2 regions of the Pseudonocardia sp. NPDC049154 genome follow, and region 2 is predicted to be linked to the other one. Evidence: riboswitches for the same ligand, from Rfam matches in the RefSeq annotation. Region 2 holds a riboswitch; the other holds the start of a gene.

Region 1 (5,091 bases), on a different contig from region 2:
GGCCGGCGTCGGACGTGCTGGCCCGCACGATCGGTGGCCGCCCCTGCCGCGACGGCGGCACGGCGAGCCGCCCGCGGACCGTGAACTGGTCGCTCTCGTGGTCCACCGCGGCGCCCGACCACAGGTCCGTCACGATCCCGACGAACTCCTCGGCGCGCGCGTAGCGGGTGTCCCGCGGCGGGTGCGCCGGGAGCCCGAAGTTTGCCGCGGCGGCGCCGGAGTGCGAGGTCACGACATTCCAGGCCAGCCGGCCGCCGCTGAGCACGTCGAGCGAGAGCAGCCGCTCGGCCAGCCGGAACGGGTCGTTGTAGGTGGTCGACGCGGTCAGCATGAAGCCGACGTGCTCGGTCGCCTCGATCGCGGCGGTCCACGCGGTGAAGCGGTCCAGCCCGTCCGCGACGGCGGTGGTCGGGTCGGTGATCTGCGAGCCGTCCCCGGTGAACACGGCGTCGAGCAGCCCGGCCTCCGCGAGCTGCGCGAACTCCGCCCAGTACGCGGGGTCGTACAGCGAGAACCGCTTCAGCCGCGGGGAGAGCCAGGCCTCGGGCAGGTTGCCGTAGGTCCGCAGGTTGTAGGCGAGGAAGATCCCGTCCCGGCTCATCAGACGCCCCACGCCTTCGCGAGCAGCTCGTAGCTGCGCACCCGGTCGGCGTGCTCGGTGGTGATCGTCGTGACGATCAGCTCGTCCGCGCCGGTGACCCGCGCCAGCGTCTCCAGCCGCTCGGTCACCGTGGCGGGCGACCCGACGAACTGGGTGTCCACCCGGTCCTGCACCGCGGCCCTCTCCTGGGCGGTCCACTCGCGGGCCCGCGCCTGCTCCGGCGTGACGTACGGCTGTGCGCCGCGGCCGCTGCGGATGTCGAGGACCCACTGCGCGTAGGGCGCGGCGAGCTCTTGGGCCCGCTCGTCGTCGTCCGCGACGACGACGTCCGCGGAGACCAGCACCTGCGGCCGCGCCAGCCGACCGGGGCGGAACGCAGCCCGGTACGCCTCCACCGCGTCGAGCACCGCGTTCGGCACCGTGTGGTAGCTCGCCGCGAACGGCAGGCCCAGCTCACCCGCCACCTGCGCGCTCGCCCCGGCGCTCGCGCCCAGGACCAGCACCTCCACGTCCGCGCCCTTGGCCGGGGTGACCTCGAGCGGGCGCCCGTCCGCGCGGCGGGAGGTCCCGTCGAAGTAGGACAGGATGTCCAGGACCTGCGCGCGGTAGTCCGGCGGGAGGTCGTCCGCGCTGAAGCCGAGGAGCTCGCCGAAGGTCCCGAACAGCGACAGGTCCCCGACGAACCGGGCGGGCGGCGGGATCAGCAGCCCGTCGACGACCCGGGCGGGCGGAGGCGGCGGGGCCTGGGCACCGTCCGCCGCGCCTGCCGCCTGGCCCTGCCGGATCAGGGTCAGCAGCTTGTGCAGGTCGAACCGGCCGAGCCCCACGTCGATCCGCCCGGGATGCACGGCGCCGACCGTCCCGAACTGCTCGGCCACCGACAGCGGCGCCGTGTTCGGCAGCTGCACCGCGCCCGACCCGACCCGGATCCGCTCCGTGGCCGCGGCGATCAGGGCAACCAGCACCGGCGTCGACGACGAGGCGACGCCCGGGTTGAGGTGGTGCTCGGCGACCCAGTAGCGGTGGTAGCCCGCCCGCTCGGCCACCTGGGCCAGGTCGATCGAATGGCGCAGCCCGTCCCCGGCCGTCCCGCCGGCGGGCACCGGCGAGAGGTCGAGCACGGACAGCGGCGGACGGTGGGCGGACATGCGTACCTCCGGGACGGGGCCCGGTTCGACGACGGGCCACCAGAGCGACTGAGCGGCTGGGCTGCCGCGGGGGCAGCCGGCGGTCAGCCCGGACAGCAGGCGCTGGCGACCCGGAGCAGGTCGACGTGTCGCCTGCGGGCGCCGACGAACCCCACCGTCGGCGGCGACCACGAGCCCCTCGCCGCTGCCCCGACCCTCACCACTGCCCCCATCGCTCCCGGCGTGAGCACCCGTGCCGTGGCCGGCGGGTTGCTGCGGCGTCGTCGAGCCAGGTCTCTCGGCCGCTCTGGATGGTGGCCCGGAGGCCGTGGTCCGACTCTACGTCCCGCGGTGCGACCGCCGTCAATCCTCCGGACCGACGAGGTGCTCACAGGCCCCGCTGCCGTCACCGCCGGGGTTCGCAGGGACAGCGAAACCGCTCGGCCAACTCCTCTGCGATGGCCTCCTCAGAACGTCAACGCGGCCTTCGTCGCGTCGGGATCCGGTTGACCTCGACACGGGCGAAGGTGTCGGCGCGCTAGGGAGTCCTCGTTGATCCGGTCCCCCCGGGCTGGCGAAGAGGCAGGCAGACCCGGCTGGGACGTCGGGGACCCGTCCACACCGTGTTACGCGCGACCACAGCGTCGTCGATCGACTCCTCGCAGATCCTGCCGTCCGTGTTGGTGTTGCGGTCGAAGCGGGGGAAGTTGCCGCTGGAGACGTCGACTCGGATGCGGTGCCCGGCGCGGAACACGTTGGCCGTGGCGGCCATGTCGATCTCGATCTCGTAGACCTCGCCGGGGGTCAGGAGGTCCGGCCGGGCGAGTCCCTCGTGGTAGCGGGGGCGGAGCCTTGCCGGCCTCGGCCGCCGCCCGGAACAGCGCGGGGTTGAAGTCGTGGCGCGCATGCCGCCGACGGCGATGTCCCGTGGCCGCCGTCAGAGCCTCCGCTTGTCCTCAGTCGACGCCGAGCTGCTCGAGGGTTCGCTGGGCGGCGGCGAGCTCCTCGCGCAGCTGTGCCACACGCTCCTGCTGACGCCGACGGGCCTCGACCAGTGCCGACGTGATCACCTCGGCGACCGCCGGTGGAAGGGAGCGGGACACCGCCGCGACGTCGGTCGCCTGAACCGGCGTCGACGACACGACCCGCTTCGCGCCCACCAACACCTCCACCGTCCAGTCGCCTTCGGCGCTCGAGGTCAGGCTGACCGTCAGCGCACCCGAGCGCTCGCCTCGCTTACGGGTACGCGCGGGGGCGGCTTTCCCGGACTTCACCGGTGTCGGCTGCTCGGGCGCCGACTCTGCCGGCCCAGGTAGGTCGGGGGTCGAGGTCAACGGCGCAGCCGACGCCGTGGACCTGGCAGACCGCCGAGCGCGGACGGGACGGGCGGGCGTCGCAGGTGGAGCCGTCGTGTCGTCCGCGGCCGTCTCCGCCGGCTGTCGCGACGTCGCCGGCCTGCGGGCCGGCCTGCTCCGCGTGAGCTCGCTCGGCGAGCAGAACACCGCATCCCGCGAGCCTGCGGGGCGAACCTGAATGAAGTCACCCTCCTCGACATCACCGACGGCCACGACCTTGGCGGACCCGCCCGCCGGCACCCCGACTGCGGCCGTCGTGAACCAGACCGTCACCGTCTTGCCCGCGGACACCTCCTGGCGCACCGCCGTCACGTCCCGCCCGGTCAGCCCATGCTGTGCCGCGGTCGAACCCTGTCCTGCCATCCGTCAGCTCCCCCCTGCTCGCCGGTGAATTCTCACCCGGAGCTCCACGGGCCGCGCACCGTCCTCGACAGCTCCGACTGGGCGGTCCGTGACGGCTGATGTCGACGGCACGTCGGAGAGCACCGTTGACCGTCCAGTCGGTCACGACGGAGATCAACATCCTGCATCGCGGGCACCCTCCTTCAGCCGAGGAGTTCCTGCCGTCGTGCGTTCCGTGGGCCACAAGCACGGACTCGACGCCCGCGAGCACCTTCGCGTCGAAGTCGCATCGGCGCACCGGGTTACCGGGGGCCGACGTCGTCATCCACCGTCGACCATGAACTGAACGCTCTGCAGGGACTCGACATGGCTCCGCGGCAGGGCGAGATGCGCAGGGTGGGTCAGGTAGGCGTGGAAGTCCTCGGCGCTCTCGAACTCCATGACGACCCCGTAGTCGGCGTTCGTCGGGCGCTCACCGAGGTCGCGGCCCTGGCGGATGCGGACGATGAAGTCCAGCTCGTCCGGCAGCGCGGCGAGAGCAGTGCGGAACGCCTCGATCTCGGCCTCGGTCGCCGTCCTCGTGAACCTGAGGGTGAGGCAGTGGATCAGCATGGCGACCTCCGTGTCGCAGGCACAGGACTAGGTTAGCGATGATAGACATCTGCGCTCCCGTCGCACGAGAGGTGACGGCGAGATCGACTCTCGGGCGACCAGCGGAACACGGCATAGATGGCCTCCATCTGCAAGTTCATCCTCACAAGCCAACGTAGCTGGCACATCCTGATTGGCTCAGCTTTCACATCTCAGGGCATCCGGTATGGCACACGCTGGTTATCGACGATTGACAAGCGTCGAGCACCGGCTCTAGCTTGGTGCGCCTGGCACCGCTGCGGCCGAGAGCGTGTGTCCCCCACGACCCGGAGAGGCCCTGACAATGAAGCTGGGATGCTCGTTCGCCACGTCGCTGGAGACTCCGGAGCACATCCGCATCGCCGAGGAACTCGGCTACGAGCGGGCCCTGTGCTACGACTCGCCCGCTCTCTACCCCGATGTATGGATGGTGCTCAACCGCTCCGCCGAGCTGACCGACCGGATCGTGCTCGGACCGGGAGTGCTGATCCCGAGCCTGCGGCACCCGATGGTCACCGCGTCCGCGATCACGACGCTGGTGCACACCGCGGGCCAGGAGCGCGTGATGGTGGGCATCGGCAGCGGGTTCACCGGGCGGCTGGCCATGGGCAGGCCGCCGGTGCCGTGGGCGAAGGTCGAGCACTACGCGCGGATCGTGCAGGCGCTGCTGCGCGGCGAGCAGGTCGAGTGGGAGGGGGCGATCATGCAGCTGATCCACCCCGACGAGCGCTTCGGCCCGGCCCTGCCGATCACCGTGGCCTGGGGCGTGGCCGGCGAGGGCCCCAAGGGAACCACGGTCGCACGGGACCTCGGTGCCGAGCTCCTGCGGATCACCGCACCGGAACCCGGGTTCGACCCGCAGATGATGATGGTGATCGGCACGGTGCTCGACGAGGGCGAGGACCCCGGCTCCGAGCGGGCGATCGACGCGGCGGGTCACGCGGCAGGCCTGTTCCTGCACTGGGCGGTGGAGCACGACGTGATCGACGAGTTGCTCGGCGAGGGTGGCCGGATCTGGGCCGCCGCCTACGACCAC
Region 2 (5,091 bases):
GCCGGGATCGCGGTGGCGGACTTCGGCAGCGACCTCGCCGGGTCCCTGCGGGTCCCCGCCGCGTGGTGCGGCCTGTTCGGGCACCGGCCGTCGAACGGGATCGTGTCCAAGCTGGGGCACATGCCGTGGCCGGAGGGCGGGCTGCTGGAGCCGATGGTCTCGGCGGTCGGCCCCCTGACCCGCTCCGCCGCGGACTCCGCCCGGTTCCTCGACGCGATCGCCGGGGCGGAGGGGCTCGACGCCCAGGCCTGGCGGCTGGAGCTGCCGCCCTCCCGGGTCACGTCGCTCGCCGGCGCCCGGGTGGCGGTCTGGCTCGACGACCCCGCCTGCCCCGTCGACTCCGAGACCCGCGACGCGATCCGCGCCTTCGCCGACGCCCTCGACCGGGCCGGGGCGCAGGTCGAGGAGCTGACCGCCCCGCCGGTGCGCGGCGAGGAGGCGATCGAGCTGTTCGTGCGGCTGCAGGCCGGCGAGGTCGTGCACGGCCTGGACCCGGAGGCGTTCGCGCGCAGCGTCCACCTCGCCGGGGCCGGGGCGACCGGCCGGGCGGGGGCCATGGCCCGCGGGCACGTCCAGTTCCTGCGCGACGCGCTGAACGACTTCGAGGCCCAGCGCGCGGTCGCCGCGCGCTGGGCGGAGATCCACGAGCGGCACCACGTGGTGCTGTGCCCGGCAGCGCCGTGCGCCGCGCCGCGGCACTCGGACGTCCCGAACGACCGCCGCACCCTGGAGCTCGACGGGCGGGAGTACCCGGCCGGCGACGCCGTCGGGGCGTGGAGCCGGATCTCCAGCCTGGGAGGCGGCCCCGCCACCGTGGTGCCGCTGGGTGCCGGGGCGGTGTCCGGCCTGCCGATCGGCGCGCAGCTGCTCGGCCGGTACCTCGACGACCGCACCCCGCTCGCCGTGGCCGCGCTCGCCGAGGAGGCCGGGCTCGTCGGGTTCACCGCACCGGAAGGCTTCTGACGTGCTCCCCGAGACACTCGCGGCGGACCTGCGCGCGCTGCTCGGCGACTCCGCCGACGTGAGCGCCGACGAGGCCGCCCGCAAGGCCGCGACCAAGGACTTCTCCTGGGTCTCGCCGATCATCCACGGCAGCATCCCGCGGACCCTGCCCGACGCCGTCGTCACCGTGCGGTCGGTCGGGGCCGTCCGGGCCCTGGCGCGCTTCGCCCACGAGCGCGGGACACCGCTCACCGCCCGCGGCAGGGGCACGTCGAACTACGGGCAGATCATCCCGCTCGCGCGGGGGATCATGGTGGACTTCCACCGGCTCGCGGGGGACGTCGTCCTCGACGACGACGGCGTGGTCAGCGCCCTGCCAGGCACCAGCTGGCACGACCTGTTCGCCTTCCTCGAGGGCACCGGCCGCGAGCCGGCGATGTTCCCGACCACGCTGAACAGCACCCTCGCGGGGTACGTCGGCGGCGGGGCCGGGGGACCGGGCTCGATCGAGCACGGCTTCAACCACGAGGGTTTCGTGCAGAGCCTCACGCTGGTGCCGGTCACGGCCGACGCCGAGCCCGTCGAGGTGCGGTTCCCGGACACCACCCCGCACGTGCACGCCTTCGGCACCACCGGACTGATCGTGCGGGTGGGGCTGAGGACCGTGCCGGCGCGGGAGCGGACCGCCGTGTTCGCCTCCGTCCCGGACCTCGACGCGGGCGCTGCGACGGCCCTCGAGATCCTGCAGCTCGACCCGCCGCCGCAGATCCTCGCGGTGACCGAGCCGGAGCTCGCGGCGCTGTTCCCCGAGGACCCGGGGTTCGAGCCGGGCCGGACGAACCTGCGGGCGGTCGTCGGCGTCGACCAGGCGGAGGCGGTGCGGGAGATCGTGGAGCGGGGTGGTGGCACCGTCTCGGGCGTGCGGCCCGACGCGGTGCGCTTCCTCGCGACCTTCATCAACAACCACACCACGGTGCGGGCCAAGGCCAAGCGCACCGAGCTGTACCACGTCCTGGTGCGCGGCAACGCGATCCTGGGCAAGCGGGCGCTGATCGCCGAAGCCTTCGCGGACGCGACCGTGCAGCTGGAGGGCATCCGCGGCCCCGAAGGCCCGTGCCTGATGGCCCGGATCCTCGCCCCGCACCGCGACGACGCCCTGGTGCACACGGGCATGGAGCGCCTGCGTGCCGAGGGCCTCGCGGTCGACAGCCCGCACAGCTGGGTGGTCCACGAGGACATGCCGCCGCGCTGGGCCGCCGCGGACCGCTTCGACCCGGCGGGCCTGCTCAACCCCGGCAAGCTCCCGCGGGGCTGAACCGGCGCGGGAGCCCGGCCCCCGGCTCCCGCGCCGCTGTCAGCGCCGGACCCTCGGCTCGCTCACCGGAGAGGGCCGGCGCCCGGGTCGACCCGTCCCCGGGCGCCGGCACCGGCTGCTCAGACCCCGCGGGGGCGCGGTTGCGGTCGACGTTGCCGGGCAGCGGCGGGGTGTGCGCGGCCTCCCCGCTCGCCTCCTTGTGGAACGCCCCGCCCTTCGCTCCGGCCCGACGAGCTGGGCACTGACGGGCGATCGTCCGGACGTTCGGGGCGGGCTCCGGCGCCGCGTTCTCCCTGGTGGACGCCAAGGGTGTCCTGTCCGGACAATCGAGCGCGGCCTCGATCACACTCGTCACCCGGAGGATTGACGGAGGCGCCCTCCTGATCCGTAGAGTGAGGAGCGGCCCCACGGGGGCCACACCATCCAGAGCGGCCGAGAGACCTGGCTCGACGACGCCGCAGCAACCCCCCGTCCGACGGGTGCGGGTGCTAAAGCCGGGAGCGATGGAGGAGTCATGTTTCTCGGGGTGCGGCGGCGCCACGTGGATCTCCTGCGCACGGCCAGCGCGGGCTGTCGGGCCTGAGGAAGGCCCGATCCCCGTCCCTTCTCCCTCAGGAGAGGTCTGCCCGCATGGCCCCCTTCCACCTGGCCGTCGCGCTCGACGGTGCCGGCTGGCACCCCGCCGCCTGGCGCGAGCCCGGCGCCCGCCCCGATCTGCTCTTCACCGCCCGCTACTGGGCGGCCCTGGCCCGCGCCGCCGAGCGCGGCCTGCTCGACCTGGTCACGATCGAGGACGGCCTGGGCCTGCAGTCCGGCGACCACCTCGCGACCGTGGACCGCCGCACCGACCAGGTCCGCGGGCGGCTCGACGCCGAACTGGTCGCCGCGTTCGTCGCGCCGCTGACCCGCCACGTGGGGCTCGTCCCGACCGTCACGACCACGCATACCGAGCCCTTCCACATCGCCTCGGCGATCTCGACGCTCGACCACGACAGCCACGGCCGGGCCGGATGGCGGGTGCAGACCTCGGCCCGCGCCGACGAGGCGGCCCACTTCGGCCGCCGCACGCTCCCGGAGATCCGCCGCGAGACGCTCGGCACGCCGGAGACGGCCGCCGCGGTGGCGGACCTGTTCGAGGAGGCGGCCGACGCCGTCGAGGTCGTCCGGCGGTTGTGGGACAGCTGGGAGGACGACGCCGAGATCCGCGACGCCGCCACGAACCGCTTCCTCGACCGCGACAGGATCCACACGGTCGACTTCGAGGGACGCTTCTTCTCGGTCCGCGGCCCGGGGATCGTGCCGCGGCCGCCGCAGGGCCAGCCCCTCGTCGTCGCGCTCGCCCACGCCCGGGCCGCGTACGAGCTGGCCGCCCGCGCCGCCGACGTCGTGTTCACCACCCCGCAGGGCGCGGCCGACATCCCGGCGATCCTCGGCGAGATCGGCGCCGCCCAGCACGCGGTCGGCCGCACACTCCCGCCGCTCCGGGTCCTGGCGGACCTCGTGGTGGTCCTCGACACCGACGCCGACGCGGCCCACGCCCGGCTCCGGCGGCTGGAGGAGCACGGCCCGCTGCGCTCCGACGCCGCGGTGCTGGCGGGCACCCCGACCGCGCTCGCCGACCTGCTGGAGTCCTGGCGGGACGAAGGGGTCGACGGCTTCCGGCTGCGGCCGGCCGTGCTGCCCACCGACCTCGACGCGATCGTCGACGGGCTGGTCCCCGAGCTGCAGAGGCGCGGCCTGTTCCGCACCGCCTACGAGTCGGGCACCCTGCGCGAACGCTTCGGCCTGGAACGGCCGGCCAGCCGGTACGCCCGGGCGGAGGTGGCCTGATGACCGCGAAGAAGCAGGTGATCCTCGGGGCCTACTTCCCGGGCGTCAACCACGACACCGTGTGGAGCGACCCGGCGTCGGGCAGCCACATCGACTTCGCCTCGTTCGAGCACTGGGCCCGCACCGCCGAGCGCGGCACGTTCGACCTGCTGTTCCTGGCCGAGGGGCTCCGGCTGCGCACCCGCGGCGGCCAGGTCTTCGACCAGGACGTCGTCGGGCGGCCGGACACGTTCACGGTGCTGGCCTCGCTGGCCGCGGTGACCGAGCACATCGGCCTCGCCGGCACGATCAACTCGACCTTCAACGAGCCCTACGAGCTGGCCCGCAAGTTCGCGACGCTGGACATCCTGTCCGGCGGGCGGGCCGCGTGGAACGTCGTGACCAGCTCCGACGCGGACACCGGCGAGAACTTCCGGCGCGGCGGCTACCTGGCGCACGACCAGCGGTACGAGCGCGCGGGGGAGACCCTCGACGCCGTCCGGGCGCTGTGGGACTCCTGGGGTTCCGACGCCGTGGTGGCGGACCCGGCGAGCGGGCGGTTCCTGCGCGACGGGCACGTGGGCGACTTCGCCTTCCGCGGCGCCCAGTTCGACATCGCCGGGCGCTTCAGCACCCCGCGCAGCCCGCAGGGGCATCCCGTGGTGCTGCAGGCGGGGGAGTCGCCGGCCGGCCGGGACTTCGCGGCCTCGCGGTCCGACGCGATCTTCTCCCGCTACCAGAAGTTCGACGAGGCACGCGCCTTCTATGCCGACGTCAAGGCGCGGGTGGCGAAGTTCGGCCGCGACCCCGACCAGGTCAAGATCCTGCCGTCGGCATCGGTGATCCTGGGCGACACCGAGGCGGAGGCCCGCGACCGGCACAGGGACGTCCGCAGCCGGCAGGTCGACCCGTTCACCGCGGTCGTGCTGGCCGAGATGGTGTGGAACCGCGACCTCTCCCAGGTCGACCCGGACGGGCCGGTGCCCGAGCTGGAGCCCACGCCCGAGGCGCCGAAGTGGATCCGC

The links. Region 2 has a riboswitch for S-adenosylmethionine ahead of AB0B41_RS29050 (LLM class flavin-dependent oxidoreductase). Riboswitches for the same ligand answer to the same signal wherever they lie in the genome.
Region 1: linked by a shared signal. The riboswitch ahead of AB0B41_RS03500 (LLM class flavin-dependent oxidoreductase) and the one ahead of AB0B41_RS29050 (LLM class flavin-dependent oxidoreductase) in region 2 are both predicted to bind S-adenosylmethionine.

What each region holds. Positions count from the first base shown of each region.
Region 1 is NZ_JBEZDN010000003.1:166,804-171,894, forward strand. Features, by position in the region: gene AB0B41_RS03495 (LLM class flavin-dependent oxidoreductase) at 1-601, opposite strand, end outside; gene AB0B41_RS03500 (LLM class flavin-dependent oxidoreductase) at 601-1,749, opposite strand; SAM riboswitch class I at 1,955-2,046, opposite strand; gene AB0B41_RS03505 (CocE/NonD family hydrolase) at 2,267-2,650, opposite strand; gene AB0B41_RS03510 (DUF6319 family protein) at 2,685-3,062, opposite strand; gene AB0B41_RS03515 (Dabb family protein) at 3,747-4,037, opposite strand; gene AB0B41_RS03520 (LLM class flavin-dependent oxidoreductase) at 4,360-5,091, shown strand, end outside.
Region 2 is NZ_JBEZDN010000079.1:11,605-16,695, forward strand. Features, by position in the region: gene AB0B41_RS29040 (amidase family protein) at 1-963, shown strand, start outside; gene AB0B41_RS29045 (FAD-binding protein) at 965-2,257, shown strand; SAM riboswitch class I at 2,674-2,767, shown strand; gene AB0B41_RS29050 (LLM class flavin-dependent oxidoreductase) at 2,888-4,087, shown strand; gene AB0B41_RS29055 (NtaA/DmoA family FMN-dependent monooxygenase) at 4,087-5,091, shown strand, end outside.